2 regions of the Shewanella sp. UCD-FRSSP16_17 genome follow, and region 2 is predicted to be linked to the other one. Evidence: predicted binding sites of a transcription regulator. Region 2 holds the regulator's gene; the other holds the start of a gene.
The links. The regulator sigma-54, encoded in region 2, starts transcription at its own class of promoters, with help from an activator protein. The targets are predictions, from matches to a motif close to GTTGGCACGNNNNTNGNNT.
Positions count from the first base shown of each region.

Region 1: flgB (flagellar basal body rod protein FlgB) is a predicted target of sigma-54. The motif match lies at 5,424-5,442, and genes of this name have one in related genera.

Region 1 covers NZ_LZFV01000002.1:159,899-167,879, forward strand. The annotation lists gene flgH (flagellar basal body L-ring protein FlgH) at 1-564, opposite strand, end outside; gene flgG (flagellar basal-body rod protein FlgG) at 588-1,376, opposite strand; gene flgF (flagellar basal-body rod protein FlgF) at 1,388-2,131, opposite strand; gene flgE (flagellar hook protein FlgE) at 2,338-3,702, opposite strand; gene flgD (flagellar hook assembly protein FlgD) at 3,778-4,548, opposite strand; gene flgC (flagellar basal body rod protein FlgC) at 4,573-4,989, opposite strand; gene flgB (flagellar basal body rod protein FlgB) at 4,992-5,390, opposite strand; gene A9267_RS05625 (CheR family methyltransferase) at 5,540-6,373, opposite strand; gene A9267_RS05630 (chemotaxis protein CheV) at 6,527-7,447, opposite strand; gene flgA (flagellar basal body P-ring formation chaperone FlgA) at 7,747-7,981, shown strand, end outside.
Region 2 covers NZ_LZFV01000024.1:203,531-211,511, reverse strand. The annotation lists gene A9267_RS12380 (calcium/sodium antiporter) at 1-227, shown strand, start outside; gene A9267_RS12375 (KpsF/GutQ family sugar-phosphate isomerase) at 296-1,273, shown strand; gene kdsC (3-deoxy-manno-octulosonate-8-phosphatase KdsC) at 1,275-1,838, shown strand; gene lptC (LPS export ABC transporter periplasmic protein LptC) at 1,835-2,395, shown strand; partial or broken gene lptA (lipopolysaccharide transport periplasmic protein LptA) at 2,460-3,005, shown strand; gene lptB (LPS export ABC transporter ATP-binding protein) at 3,200-3,931, shown strand; gene A9267_RS12350 (RNA polymerase factor sigma-54) at 4,136-5,620, shown strand; gene hpf (ribosome hibernation promoting factor) at 5,645-5,932, shown strand; gene ptsN (PTS IIA-like nitrogen regulatory protein PtsN) at 5,935-6,378, shown strand; gene rapZ (RNase adapter RapZ) at 6,375-7,220, shown strand; gene A9267_RS12330 (HPr family phosphocarrier protein) at 7,223-7,495, shown strand; gene mgtE (magnesium transporter) at 7,840-7,981, shown strand, end outside.

The DNA.
Region 1 (7,981 bases), on a different contig from region 2:
TGACTGAACTGTATTCTCAGGAGTGATATCTTGACTTCTTACCATGCCTGTAACACGAATAAATTCATCGCCATTGTTAATCGAAATCCATTTTTCACCACGGATAACCAAGTTGCCATTACTGAGCACTTGCATCACGTTAGCTGAGATACTGCCATCAAGGCTGTTAGATTGGTCAGCATCAGCTTCACGCTTGGTGTCCATCGCATCAGAATAACGTAAATCAAGTGGTACACCTTTAATGGTCACATTGCCGCCACCAGCATAGATAGGGTCAACACTCAAATTAGAGTCTTTTTTGATTTCGTTATTGGCGCTTTTTTTAGCTTGAGTCGATTCATTTAACAACACTGTGATAATGTCACCGACTTTATGTGCTCGTATATCTGAATATAAGCTCGACGATTGATGGTCCATGTAAATCGACCCCGTCGACACCATTTTAGTTGGTGGTGCTTCTGGATACACTGGCGCATAAAATGGATCATCAGGTATAGGTTTTTGTTGCGTTGAACTACAACCGGCAATGAAAATAACGGATGCTAACGCTAGGTATTTATTCATAATCCAGTTCCTTTCAATAACAGTTATAGGTTCTGAGTCACGTAAGACATCATCTGATCAACAGCTGATATCACTTTAGAGTTCATTTCGTAAATACGCTGACTTTGAATCAGGTTTACTAGCTCTTCAGTCACATTAACATTTGATGTTTCTAATGCCCCTTGGCGAATAGCGCCTAAGCCATCTAAAGAAGCTGTGCCCTGAATAGGCGTTCCACTTGCGCCAGTTTCGGTATACAAGTTTTGCCCTAATGGATCTAACCCTGATGGATTAATGAAATCGCTCATGGCTAACTGTCCAACAACTGTGCTTTCTGTCGCGCCAGATAATTTTACGGATACTTCACCTTCGGCAGAGACTGTAATTGAAGTTGCGTCATCAGGTATGGTGATTGACGGTTGCACGACATAACCAGAACCTGGAGTCACAATCTGGCCATTTTCATCTAAGCTAAATTGACCATTTCGGGTATAAGCAGCGGTGCCATCAGGCATCTCGACTTCAAAAAATCCAGGGCCTTCAATCATTAAATCTAAAGAGTTATCAGTGGTTAACATGTTACCTTGGGTGAACATTTTTTGAGTTGCCACGACCTTAGTACCGGCACCAATGTTCAAACCATTCGGCAGCTTAGTATTATCAGCACTTATACCACCAGCTTGATTGACTGTTTGATATAGCAAGTCTTCGAATACTGCACGGCTTTTTTTGTAGCCTACGGTGCTCGCATTCGCCACGTTATTAGAAATAACTGCAATATCGGTTTGTTGGGCATCTAAGCCTGTTTTACTGATCCATAAAGCGGGATGCATAATTATTACTCCTAACTCACTCTCATTAAGGATGATGAAGCACGGTCTAGCTCTTCGGCATTTTTCATCATCTTCACTTGCATTTCGTATTGACGCTGGATATCAATTAACGCCACCATTTCTGAAACAGCGTTAACATTACTGCCTTCAACAGCCCCTGTTTCGATATTCACATTAGGATCGTTCGGCGCATTTAAGCCCGAAGTCAGCCTAAATAACCCATCTTCACCACGCATCATTTCTTCATTTGATGGATTAACTAATTTAATTCGGGCCACTTCTTCAACCACATCCGCAGTTGCGCCCTGAGGTCTTACAGAAATAATGCCATCAGGCGAGATTTGAACTTTGTCGATTGGTAGTGGCAAAACTATCGGTCCAGCCTCTCCCATAACAGGGTTGCCTCGACCATTAGTTAATAAGCCTGTACTGTCAAAACTTAGACTACCGGAGCGGGTATACGCTTCGCCGCCATCAGCACCTTGCACTGCAATCCAACCTTTATCTTTAATCGCAATGTCTAAATCACGACCCGTAGTTTTAATTGGGCCTGAACTAAAATTTTGCCCAGGGCTTTCAGTCATAGAAAAGACACGTGTCGGTAAGCCTTCCCCAAATGCTTGCATAGAGCGAGCTTGAGCCAAATCAGCTTTAAAACCATCGGTATTCGCATTGGCTAAATTATTGGCACGAACAGCCAAAGCATTCATATTTTGCTTTGCCCCACTCATGGCAACATACAGTAATTTGTCCATCTGCCGCTCCGTCAAACTTTTTACATAACTAAAGATATAACTAGAACTAGCAATGAGTGTGCCAATATATAAATTGTGAATAGAGAATGGCTAACTAAATGAAATGTATTTGAAAAGCAGGAAGTGAAAAGAAAAACAATAAGAGGCAAAAAACGAAAAGGCAAAGAGTTGCCGTTGCGGCAACTCTTTGTCAAAACAAGTCAAACTTATCGAATTTGAAGAATCGACTGATTTAACGTGTTATTCACTTCAAGTGTACGAGAGTTCGCTTGGAAGTTACGTTGTGCAGAAATCAAATCCACTAACTCAGTGGTCAAATCAACGTTAGATTGTTCAAGTGCTGATGAACGAATACTACCAAAGGTACCACTATTTGCTTCACCTGCTAGCGCTGAACCAGAATCTAAGCTGGCTTTCCAAGAAGTATTACCCACTTGGGTTAAACCTTGCTCGTTAGCAAAACGAACCAAAGCAACTCGAGCTAATGGTTCAGTCGAACCGTTACTGTAACTTGCTGTCACTAAGCCATCTTCGCCAATACCTACGTTAGTCAAACGACCGACGGTTGTACCATCTTGAGTTAACTCAGTCACTTCAAATGGAGATGCATATTGAGTTGGGTTATTAAATCCAACGGTGACTTTTTGACTGCCATCAGCGCCAGGGCCTAATACGTTAGCACCATTAACACCCAGCTCAACAGTTTCAACCACCGCAGGATCTGAGCCTGTATATGCGCCCGCATCATTGAACTTTAATACCGAGCCTTTCCAACCTGATGCATTTTCAGCAAACCTTGTCGTATCAGCAACACCGTCACCAGTCGTATCAGCGCCGTATGAACCACCATTTGCTTGGTCAATATCAACTTGTTTGCCATCTACAGCATAGAATGCAACCCAATTACTTTCACCGGTATAAGCCCCTTCTGTCGGCTTAACAAAATAGGTGGTCATAATGTGCGATTCACCAAGTGAGTCATAAATCGTCACTGAAGTCGATTTATTAAACGTGTCAGGATCGTTGGGATCAAAGTTAGCAGGATCTAATGGCGTTTCACCCACATCAAGGTTCATTTGTAGGCCAATATTCTCAGTTTTTACTGGGCTACCTGCCGTATCAGGGATCTTAATTGGTTGAGTCGTCGTTAAACTAACCGAGGTAGAGTTACCGTCAGCATCGACTGGGAACCCTTGTAAATAGTTACCAGCTGAATCAGTCATGTAACTTTCTGAGTTAACTTTAAATGCGCCAGCACGAGTGAATGCGTGATCTTGAACTCCCACACCTGATGATGTCACAAAGAAACCACCGCCACTTATCGCCATATCTAAAGAGTTACTAGTAAACTGTAAACTGCCTTGCTGAAATTGCTGTGCAACCTGTGTCGTTGTCGCACCGCCACCGACAGCAGTTTTGCTGTTTGAGAAAATTGAATTAGCATATACGTCAGCAAACTCGGCACGAGATTCTTTAAAGCCTACGGTGTTAACGTTAGCAATGTTATTCGCAGTGGTATTGAGATCTTTTTGAGCTGCAGAAATACCACTCAAAGCAATGTTAAACGACATAATTCACCCCTTTCCTACTCATTCTGTTTGTTTTACTGACTGCCACAGCTGCCAGCTTTAAATTTGATAAGCTAATTAACTTTCAGTGACAGCTAAGACATCTGACAACTGAATACCACCAATACCACGTAGGTTTAATATTGCCCCTGTTGTGGTGTTACCCAGTGACACGCTCGTCACATGCGCATAGGTCGATACTGCTAAATCTTCTGATTTTCCATCAATTTTGCCGTTCGCTTTTATCGCGTAATTGCCTTCAGGAGCTGGGTCGCCATTTTTATCTAGCCCATCCCATGACACATCAATGTTACCGCCAGCAGAGCCGTCAACTTCAAAGGTTTTAATAACTTGGCCACTTTCATCTTCAATACTGACTGTTATCGTATCGATAGAAGTTGGTGTACTTATCACGCCATTGACTTCTGGACTATCTGACGATATGTGCCCCGTATCAGACGGAATTAACACTTTACGGCCTACTAAACTTGAAGCCTGCAGCGCCTGACTCGAACTCGTTAAGTTATTTAAGTTGAGAATTTCTTCATTCAACTTGGCAATACCGTCAACGGTTGAGAATGATGCCATTTGCGAAATCATTTGATCGTTTTCAACAGGCTTAAATGGATCTTGCATTGATAACTGTTGACTCAATAAAGCAAAGAAATCTGATTGAGTCAGTTCCTGGCTATTAGGTTCAGGTGTTTCTGGCTCTCCTTGTAAGGCCACACTGTCTAAAAATGCATTCCCCGTACTGGCTGTTTCTTGTGTATTGGATGCAATACCAGTACTACTAGCAGATTGAGTCTGTGGTAAAGACTGACTGCTGTAAGGATTAATGAGGCTCATCTTTTACCCCCCACAAAATTCATATTACTTACCCATACGAAGTGTTTGTTGCAGCATAGATTTTGCCGCATCAGCCACTTGGACATTCATTTGATAAGAACGAGATGCTGAAATCATATCCGCCATCTCTTCCATCACATTGACATTCGGTTTGTAAATAAAGCCGTCACCATCAGCCATAGGATGATCAGGAGAAAACTCCTTTAATAACGGTTTATCACTTTCAACAATGCCCTTAACACTGACACTGTGAGAACTATTTTGCTCATGGCTTGCTTTGGCCATTTCGGCTTCAAAAATCGGGTGACGAGCCTTATAAGTTTGATCAACACTACTGGAAACTGAATCAGCATTGGCAATGTTACTGGCGGTAGTATTAAGTCGCACTGATTGTGCTGACATACCAGAACCCGACACATTAAAAATATTAAATAGACTCATGATTAATCACCTCTAATAGCTTTACGCATGCCTGAGAACTTGCTTTCAAGAAAACCCAGTGACATTTGATATTCCAAGGAATTCTGCATAAAGGCCGCTTGTTCTTGTTGAGAATCAACGGTGTTGCCATCACCTGTATCTGGTTGATTAGGCACTCTAAACTTTACGTTTTCCTGGCTTAACGCTTTCAAGTCGAAATGTTTGTCAGTTGTTTGACTCATCTGTAATCCACTTTGCTTAGCGCGTGCGCTGTTCATTGCAGCAGCAAAGTCGACATCTCGAGCTTTATAACCTGGCGTATTAGCATTGGCGATGTTGCTGGATAGCACTTCAGCCCGTTGTGCACGTATGCCCAAAGAGTATTGATGTATACCTAAACCATTTTCAAAATTAATCGCCATAAAATTGCCTCCACCAGCTAACTGACAGAATTAAAGCAAAGCTTATGCCAAAAAAATTAGATTATTAGAAATGAAATGATAAAAATGAAAATGCCAACGAATGCTGGCATTAATAAATAAAAATATTCAACTATTACAATAGATTATAGTTAACTCTTCTTCTGGTAATATATACCAGGGTTGCACCTAACCATATTGAACTCGTCCGTTAATCCCGAGATAGACTCTGACGCCCCTAAAAACAAAATACCGTTAGGGTTTAAAGCGGCAGCAAATTGCCGCAATATTTTTGCTTTTGCCTCTGGGGCAAAATAAATCAGAACATTACGGCAAAAAATAATATCAAACTTTCCTAAAAGGCTATAACTTTCAAGAAGATTGTGTGCCCTAAAGTTTACCAAACGCTTTACATTATCTTTTACTTTCATGTTACCGGAAGGCAAAGGATCAAAAAATTGGCGCTTACGCTCAGGTGATAACCCTCTAGCGAGGGCTAAACTATCGTATTCAGCATTTTTACAACGCTCAAGCATTGACGGAGATAAATCTGTCGCTTGAATGGTTGCATTACCCGGTAATGCGCCTGGTTTACGTTGCTGGTATTCCAAAATCGTCATCGCAAGCGAATAAGGCTCTTGGCCTGAAGAACAAGCAGCAGACCAAATTTTTAACGGTCTTCCTAAGCGACTGTATTCAGGTAATAACGCATTATTGAGCAACTCGAACGGATATTTGTCCCTAAACCACAAGGTCTCATTCGTTGTCATTGCATCAATGACTTCCGCCCTTAAATGCCTTTCCGTTGGCTTCATCGACCTTTTAACCACTTCTGATAATGACGGCAAATCATATTTACCCATCAAAGGAGCTAATCGGCTTCTTACTAAATATTGCTTGTTGTCACCTAATACAATGCCGCTGTGCTGTTCTAAAAAGAGCTTAAACTGATTATATTCTGCTTCAGCGAGTGATTTATTCGTCACATTTACATCCTATTATAAGAAATGACACTAGCGTCACTTCAGAGTGAACAGGTTACTTTTATTAACTTATCACGACTATCGACAAGCACAACGTATTGCTCACAATAACTGTCTGACTATCTATTTAATCATAGTCAGACTTATCAATATTGCTTATAAAATTAGGTGTTTATTTACAGCAGATGCTAATTCATCTGGATTAAACTTGGCGATAAAGTCATTGGCACCCACTTTCTCAACCATTGCTTGGTTAAATACACCACTAAGGGATGTATGAAGTACCACTTTAATGTCTTTCAACTTAGGATCGTCTCTAATTTCAGCCGTTAAGGTATAACCATCCATTTCTGGCATTTCGATATCCGAAATAATCAAAGGTATTTCTTCAGCAACATTATCCATCTCAGTCGCAATCGCTTTAAGCTTTTCTAGCGCATCTTTACCATCAATGGCGGTATCAATTTGCAAATTAAGCGACTCAAGCGAACGAATAATTTGTTTACGGGCCACTGCAGAATCATCAATGACCATGATGTGATAATGCTGGTCACGATCAATGGTTAACGCTTCATTAGCTTCTTCACTGATTTCAGTCTTAACAGGTGATATTTCGTCTAAGATTTTTTCAACATCTAAAATCTCAACCAATTCACCTTCGATTTCAGTTACCGCAGTTAAATAAGAGTTACGCCCAGCCCCTTGTGGTGGTGGCATAATCGATTCCCAGTTCATATTGATAATACGTTCAACTGAACTGACTAGGAACCCTTGAATACTTCGGTTGTATTCTGCAATGATAATAAAACAATTCTCTGTCGATGTAAGAGGACGCCCACCTGTTGCAGCACTCAAATCAATCACAGAGATGGTTGAACCACGGATATGGGCAATACCTTTAATCAGCGGACTCAAACGAGGTAATGTCGTTAACGGAGGACATTGCAGCACTTCTTTTACTTTAAATACATTAATGCCAAAACGCTGACGTCCATTCAACTTAAATAGTAACAACTCTAATCTGTTTTGACCTACAAGCTGCGTACGTTTATTAACTGACTCAAGAATACTCGACATAACCCTGCCTTGTTTTATTTATACTGCCCCTAAGGACTTTATTACTTATGACTTAAAGCGACCATAAGCCATATTTGTCAAATTGTAGCATACGCTGCAATTATTTATGTCGCGATGACTATCGCATTTAGGTAATAGGCATACTTATTGCTTATTTAAACCGTATCGGTGCTTTCAAGCCAAAAAAGTCAAACTTATGACGCTTTATTTGCCCGATAACCATTTATCCAAAATCAAAGCGTTGTTAGCTTAACTTAAAAGTATAGAGGTATTCTGGCCACCACCGCTAGAAACAAGATATGAAGAAAAACACATTACTGTTATTGCTCATTCTTTGCATTCATTTACCGGTTTTTGCCAGTGAACAAAGCACTATTACCTATACTTTATCGACCATCACCGAGCTAGCTAAAGAGACAGTTGCAAAAAAAATTGCAACCAGTCCAAATGCCAACCCCAATGCGAAAGTGAATATCATTCCCCAAAGCTTAGAAGGAAGGTTAACGCCACCCGCTTGTTACCCTCCTCTTTCTG
Region 2 (7,981 bases):
ATCTGTTTAATATCCTAGCGGTACTTGCTATACCAGGATTGATTGCCCCAGGGGAAATAGATGCCAATGCTGCTGGCCGTGATTTTTACATGACACTTGGTACCAGTGCAGCCCTTGCTGTGCTCGTATTATCAAGTGGAGCGAAGAAACAATTAACTCGCTGGCATGGCGCCATATTATTAGTCGTCTTTATTGCGTACCAGATTGTCTTATTTCAATCTCAATAACGGGGCATAAAGATGGGTCACTCACCATTGTTAAAGACTCATTAGCATTGGAAAAAAACGAGAAACATATGATAAATCAAACACAGTTGCGTCAATGGGGTCGTCAAGTCATTGATATTGAAAAAACAGCGTTAGATAACTTATATCAGTACGTTGATTCAGATGCCTTTGGCCAAGCTTGTGAACTAATTTTGCAGTGCAAAGGTAAAGTGATTGTCATGGGCATGGGTAAATCAGGCCACATTGGCAATAAGATTTCAGCCACCTTGGCCAGCACAGGAACGCCTGCATTTTTTGTTCACCCAGGTGAAGCAAGCCATGGTGACCTAGGTGCACTGGCTAAAAATGATATTATCTTAGCAATTTCTAACTCTGGTGAGTCGAGTGAAATTTTAACCTTGCTACCCGTTATTCAGCGCATGGGTGTTCCAGTGATTGCGATCACGGGTAAGCCTGAATCTAACATGGCGCGATTATCTAAACTGCATCTTTGCATTGAAGTACCAGAAGAAGCTTGTCCATTAGGATTGGCGCCTACTTCAAGCACTACCGCAACCTTGGTAATGGGAGATGCCCTAGCCGTCGCATTATTGCAAGCCAGAGGCTTTACTCGTGATGATTTTGCATTATCACACCCAGGTGGATCATTAGGACGTAAACTCTTACTTAAAGTATCAGACGTCATGCATCAAGGAAGCGATGTTCCGCAAGTTAATAGCCAGGTTTGCATCACTGAGTCACTATACGAAATATCCAATAAAGGACTAGGCATGACTGCCGTTATTGATGATAACCAACAGTTAGTCGGTATCTTCACCGATGGTGATTTACGCCGAGTGATTGATGCCGAAGTCAATTTACGCACCACGCCAATCTCACAAGTGATGACCCCTAATTGCATTACCATCAGAGCTGATATTTTAGCAGCACAGGCCTTACAAGTGATGGATGAAAAAAGTATCAACGGCTTAATTGTTGTTGATGAAAATCAACGCCCAATTGGCGCACTTAATATGCTTGATATGGTAAAAGCAGGAGTCATTTAATATGTCGAATAGTCAAGTTCATCAAGGATTATATGGCCCTGTATCAGACGATATTTGGCAACGCGCTAAAAAAATCAAACTCCTGATCTGTGATGTTGATGGGGTCTTTTCTGACGGGCGTATATATTTAAGTAACGCAGGCGAAGAGTTGAAAGCTTTCCATACCCGTGATGGTTACGGTATTCGATCGATTTTAACTAGCGGTATCAGTGTTGCCGTTATCACAGGCCGAAAGTCTGCCATTGTCGAAAATCGAATGACGGCGCTAGGTGTTAGCCATATCTATCAAGGGGTAGACGATAAGCTCACACCATTTAAAGAGTTACTCAGTATTTATAATGTAACGCCAGATGAAGTTGCCTATATCGGTGATGACATGGTTGATTTACCCGTTATGAAAGAAGTGGGCTTAGCTGTTTGCGTAGCAGATGGTCACCCATACGTAAAACAACATTGCCAAATGATCACTCGCATTAATGGCGGTAACGGCGCTTTACGTGAGTTAACTGATTTACTGCTTGTTAGCCAAGACAAATTCGAAACAGCCCACGGAATGAGTATATGAGCCGTACCACCCTCGCTATTCTCGGCTTCTTTGGTGCAGCATTAGTTTTATACTGGCAAGTGCAAGTGAAGCGTAGTCAAATGGAAGCCAATAAGCTTCCCGATCCCGCGCGTCCAGAATTCATCGCTAATGACTTACGAAGCACAGAATTTAACGAGCAAGGATTAGTACAAAGCCGGGTGTCAGCAAAACACATGGAACACTTTCAGCAAACCAATGAAACCCTATTCACTGAGCCTGTATACCTTATCTATCCAGAAAACGGCGAAGCTGAGTGGCAATTAACCGCTGAATTAGGCAAGCTTAATAAAGAAACTGGTAAAGTGGTGCTAGAAAAAAATGTTATTATTGATGCAATAAACATCAATGAACCAGTACAATCGCTAACCACAAGTATGCTTGCGTTAGATTTAAATACCATGATCATGACGTCTGATCGACAGATTAATGTCTCAGGACAAGATTTTAAAATACAAGGCTTAGGCCTTTATGCTGATTTAAATGCCGAAGAGTTAGAGCTTTTAAGTCAGGTAGAAGGAACATATGAAGCAAAGTAAAACACTGACATTTTCACTCAATAAGCTTATGAAAACAGACTTTATTAGAAAAAGTATTCTGGGTATGAGCCTAATGGGATTGAGCTTAGTGACAGTCACCGGCGTTCATGCCAAAGAAGGTGATTTACAACAAGAGCTTAAAGTTGCTGCCGTCAGCCAAAAAGCAGATATTAAAAACAACCAAGTGATTTTCTTCGGCCCAGTGAATGTGACGCAAGGCACCATTAATATTAATGCCGATCAATTACGTGCATTCAGTGAAGAATCGGGTGGCAAAAAAACCATGATTGCGACAGGTAATCCAGCCACATTCTCACAAGAACTCGATGATGGCCGTATCGGTACCGCAAGTGCAAACGAAATAAAATATGAGCTTTCGACCAGTATTTTAACCTTAAAAGGCAATGCAAAACTTGACCAAGCAGGCAGTCAGGTTACTGGCAATCTCATTAGCTATAATATTGATAAACAGCAACTGATCGCTGAAAGCACAGGTGAAGGAAAAGACAGAGTTATCACAATTTTTCAGCCAGAAAATTACCCTGACTTGAATAAAGAAAACGAAGAACTTGATAACTCAGACGAAGCGCCGTTAGAAAATAATGATTCGCTTGATAACCCAGATGCTGATACGACTGACAATGCATCTAACAATGTAACTGAGAATCAAACAGTGACTCCTGAGGCAAATGCTGTTGAAACTAACACTGATGCCCTCCTTGAATCAGTCACCCCTCAAGAATCTGATATTCAAAACTCAACCAATGCAGACATAACGACCCCTGCGGCAGAGCAAAAGCAATAATGACACAAATTACCTTAACAGCTGAGAACTTAGCAAAAAGCTATAAAAGCCGCCAAGTTGTCAAAAACGTTAGCCTAACCGTTAAAACGGGTCAGATTGTTGGTCTTTTAGGGCCAAATGGTGCAGGTAAAACCACAACCTTTTATATGGTTGTTGGCTTAGTCAAAAGCGATAAAGGTCGTATTTTGATTGATTCTGACGACTTGACTGCAGACCCAATGCATTTACGTGCTCGTAAAGGTATTGGTTACTTACCTCAAGAAGCCAGTATTTTTAGAAAACTCACTGTGCACGATAACATCATGGCAGTGCTGCAAACCCGTAAAACCTTATCGAGTGAGCAACGAATCGAAGAGTTAGAGCACTTATTAGAAGAGTTCAATATTACCCATATTCGTGACAGCCAAGGTATGGCTCTATCAGGTGGTGAACGTCGACGTGTAGAAATAGCACGCGCTTTAGCCGCCAATCCTAAGTTTATTTTATTAGATGAACCATTTGCGGGTGTTGATCCTATCTCTGTGATAGATATTAAGAAAATTATTCAACAACTAAAAAATCGTGGTCTTGGCGTATTGATTACCGACCATAATGTCCGTGAAACACTTGATGTATGTGAGCGTGCGTATATTGTCAGCCACGGAGATTTAATTGCTGAAGGTACGCCTGCTGAGATCTTAGACAATCAGCAAGTCAGGTCAGTATACTTAGGTGAGCAATTCAAGCTATAGTTAGCATTCTTTAGTGTACAAGCATGGCATTTTCGCGGCCAACCAGTCCCACTTTTTAGCGTTATACACTAGACTCAAAACGTAACGCTAATTTTTGGCAAAGTAGAACCCAAGTTCGGTTAAAGTCTAGCTAACACTTACAAAAGTGCTAGACCCATAACATTGTAGTCGCGATGATGAAATTCAATTAGGGATAAGCGGTAAATGAAAGCCTCACTCCAACTTAAAATGGGTCAACACCTGACAATGACCCCGCAGTTGCAACAAGCCATTCGCTTATTGCAACTTTCCTCTTTGGAGCTACAGCAAGAAATTCAGCAAGCACTTGACTCAAATCCTCTTCTTGAGCTTGAGGATGAGTTTGCCAAAGCAAAAGAACCAGTCAAAGACAATGCTCAGCAAACTGACACCGATTTTAGCGATAACAGCCAAGTCAGCGTAGAAAAAGACACCTCATCAGTCGATACCACAGAGTCACTTACGAAAGAGTCCATGCCTGAAGACTTACCAATGGATACCACTTGGGATGAAGTCTACACCGCCTCTCCTAACTCAGGTTCTGGCGCTGTAAGCCGTGATGACGATATGCCATTTCAAGGTGAAACGACTGAAGGTTTGTACGAACATTTAGAATGGCAAAAAAACTTAACCCCATTTTCTGAAAATGACCTCGCCATTGCGACAGCCATCATCGACGCAATTGATGATAGAGGTTACTTAACCCAATCAACAGAAGATATTCTCGATGCACTCGGTCTTGAGGATATTGAACTTGATGAGGTTGAAGCCGTATTAAAGCGTGTACAACATTTTGATCCAGTGGGTGTCGCTGCAAGAAATTTAAGCGAATGTTTGATGATTCAATTGGGACAATACCCAAGCGAAATCCCTTGCATAGAAAATGTAAAATTACTGATATCTGAACACCTAGATTTAATAGCAGGCCGTGATTTCAGATTACTAATGCGTAAAACCAAGCTTAAAGAAGATGATTTACGCGAAGCGATTCAATTTATCCAAACACTGAACCCTCGCCCAGGGTTACAAATTACTCCAATCAAAGATGAGTACGTCATCCCAGATGTCACAGTGTTTAAAAAGAATGGCCGTTGGGTCGTTGAATTAAACCCAGATAATATGCCTAAAATAGGCGTAAATCAGCAATATGCGGCCATGGCAAAAGGCTCAGCCAATCAAGCTGACAGCCAATTCATTCGCGGTCACTTACAAGAAGCCAAATGGTTTATTAAAAGTATTGAAAGCCGCAATGAAACCCTGTTAAAAGTGGCAAATTGTATTGTTCAATTCCAGCAAGGTTTCTTTGAGTTCGGCGAAGAAGCCATGAAGCCTATGGTATTAAATGATATTGCCGAAGCGGTAGAGATGCATGAATCGACCATCTCACGGGTTACAACTCAAAAATATATGCACACCCCTCGCGGCCTTTTTGAACTAAAATACTTCTTCTCTAGCCACGTAAGTACCGATGATGGCGGAGAGTGTTCTTCTACAGCAATCAGAGCCTTTATCAAAAAGCTGGTCGCCGCAGAAAACCAGAAAAAGCCACTTAGCGATAGTAAAATGGCGACGCTACTGGCAGAACAAGGGATCAATGTTGCTCGGCGTACGATCGCCAAATATCGTGAAGCAATGCTCATCCCTCCCTCAAACCAACGCAAAAGCTTATAAGCCTTTGTTATTGGAGGATGATCTATGCAAATTAACCTGACTGGACACCATATCGAAATTACTCAATCTTTACGTGAGTATGTGCAAACTAAGTTTTCAAAGCTTGAACGTCACTTCGAACAGATCAATAATGTTCACGTTGTGCTCAATGTACAAAAGTTACAACAGATTGCCGAAGCTAAATTGCACCTCAAAGGAGGTGAAGTTTTTGCCGTATCTCAAAACGCAGATATGTATGTCGCAATTGACGCCCTGATAGACAAATTAGACCGTCAGGTAATTAAACACAAAGAGAAGTTAATTAAACACTAACGATGGAACTTCGCACCATCCTGCAGCCGGCGTGCACTACCTGTGCCACTCCGGGCAGTAAGAAAAAGGTACTGGAACTTATCAGCAATTTAATGGCTGACCAGTACCCTACTCTATCTTCACAAGCTATTTTCGAAAGTTTAATAGCACGTGAAAAAATGGGTAGCACAGGTATCGGCAATGGCATTGCGATTCCACATGGGCGTTTAGACGACATTGAATCGCCGATCGCTATTTTGATCAAATGTGAAGAAGCTATCGACTTTGATGCTATTGATAAGAAGCCAGTAGACATTTTATTTGCCTTATTGGTTCCTTCTGAGCAATGTCAGCAACACTTAAGCACGTTATCAAGTATGGCTGAGAAATTAAGCGATAAACTCATCCTTAAAAGACTTCGAAAGAGTCATGACGCTACAGAACTGTATCAGGTTATTACTGCATGAAACTTGTCATCGTATCAGGACGATCGGGCTCAGGTAAGTCAGTTGCTTTAAGAGTGTTAGAGGATTTAGGTTATTACTGTGTTGATAACCTGCCTCTCCCACTGATTGGCAGCCTACTAGAGCAGCTAAAAGGAAATAACGAACTTGTCGCCATCAGTGTTGATGTGCGTAATATCGAAGAGCAAGGCAAAGTATTAGAGCAGCAAATCGCTTTGTTGTCCGACGATACCACGATCATTAGTTTATTTTTAAATGCCAATGATCAAGTACTGCTTAAACGATACAGTGAAACACGTCGATTACACCCGCTGTCAAAAAATCAAATCTCATTACAAGAAGCGATTCAACTTGAAGGTCGATTGCTCGAGCCAATCGCCAAAATGGTTGATCACTACATCGACACATCTCAGCTGAATATTTACGATTTGAGCGATCAAGTCCGACAAATTCTTATGGGCAGTGTTGATAAAGAATTAGTCATTCACTTTGAATCATTTGGATTCAAGCACGGTATGCCTACTGAAGCCGACTTTATGTTTGATGTCCGCTTTTTGCCAAACCCACATTGGGAGCCAGAGTTAAGACCATTAACGGGTCTTGATCAACCAGTACAAGAATTCTTAGGCAGACAACCCCTAGTCAATAAGTTCATCTGGCAGATTGAGAATTTATTTGATACTTGGATGCCGCACCTTGAGCGCAATAATCGCAGTTACCTTACCATCGCGATTGGCTGCACAGGTGGACAGCATCGCTCGGTTTATATTGCAGATCAACTCACACAGCGCTTCAGTAACAGTAAACACCAAGTTAGCGCTCGTCACCGAGAGCTAAACCTGTGACGATGAATATCTCCAGAGAAATCACCATCAGTAATAAACTTGGGCTTCATGCTCGAGCGGCAACAAAATTAGCTATATTGGCTACGGAATTTAAAGCCAGCATTACCTTGATTCAAGGTGACAAACAAGCCAGCGCTGCGAGTGTGTTAGGGTTGTTAATGCTAGAAAGTGGTATAGGGAAAGTGATTACTGTTCAGGCTGAAGGCCCTGATGCGCAGCAAGCACTAGATGCGGTTTGCCAACTGATTAACGACAAATTTGACGAAGAAAGCTAATCCTTTTATATGATTTAACGCTTTCAGGCCAACTCGTTGCTAGTTATCACTTACTAGCAAAACATTGAAATTTACGACTTTAAACCGCTAACAGCCATGCTTTATTAACCTCATATCCTACTCGGGAATACGCTTAAACTAAGCTTTTGCGCTGCTCAAAGCGCATTAAAACAATCAACGGCAAATTATCAACAACAAACAGTGATAGTTAACTATAATAATCTCATGACCCACACCATAACCTGCTTATTTTTTATACAGCAATCAACGCCATATTAGAAACTGCTTCTCCCTTTACACACTGTTAAGTTAATATTAGCAATCGAATTTTTGAGGAGTGGCGAATGAGTATCGAAGTGATAGATAGCGAACTTACAGAACAGCGCCTAAATCAGCTCACCCAAGCACTTGGTAGTGGTATGTTTGTGCATGTGCGCAATATGCTGCATGATATGGCCGCTTCTGATGTCGCCCTCATTCTTGAGT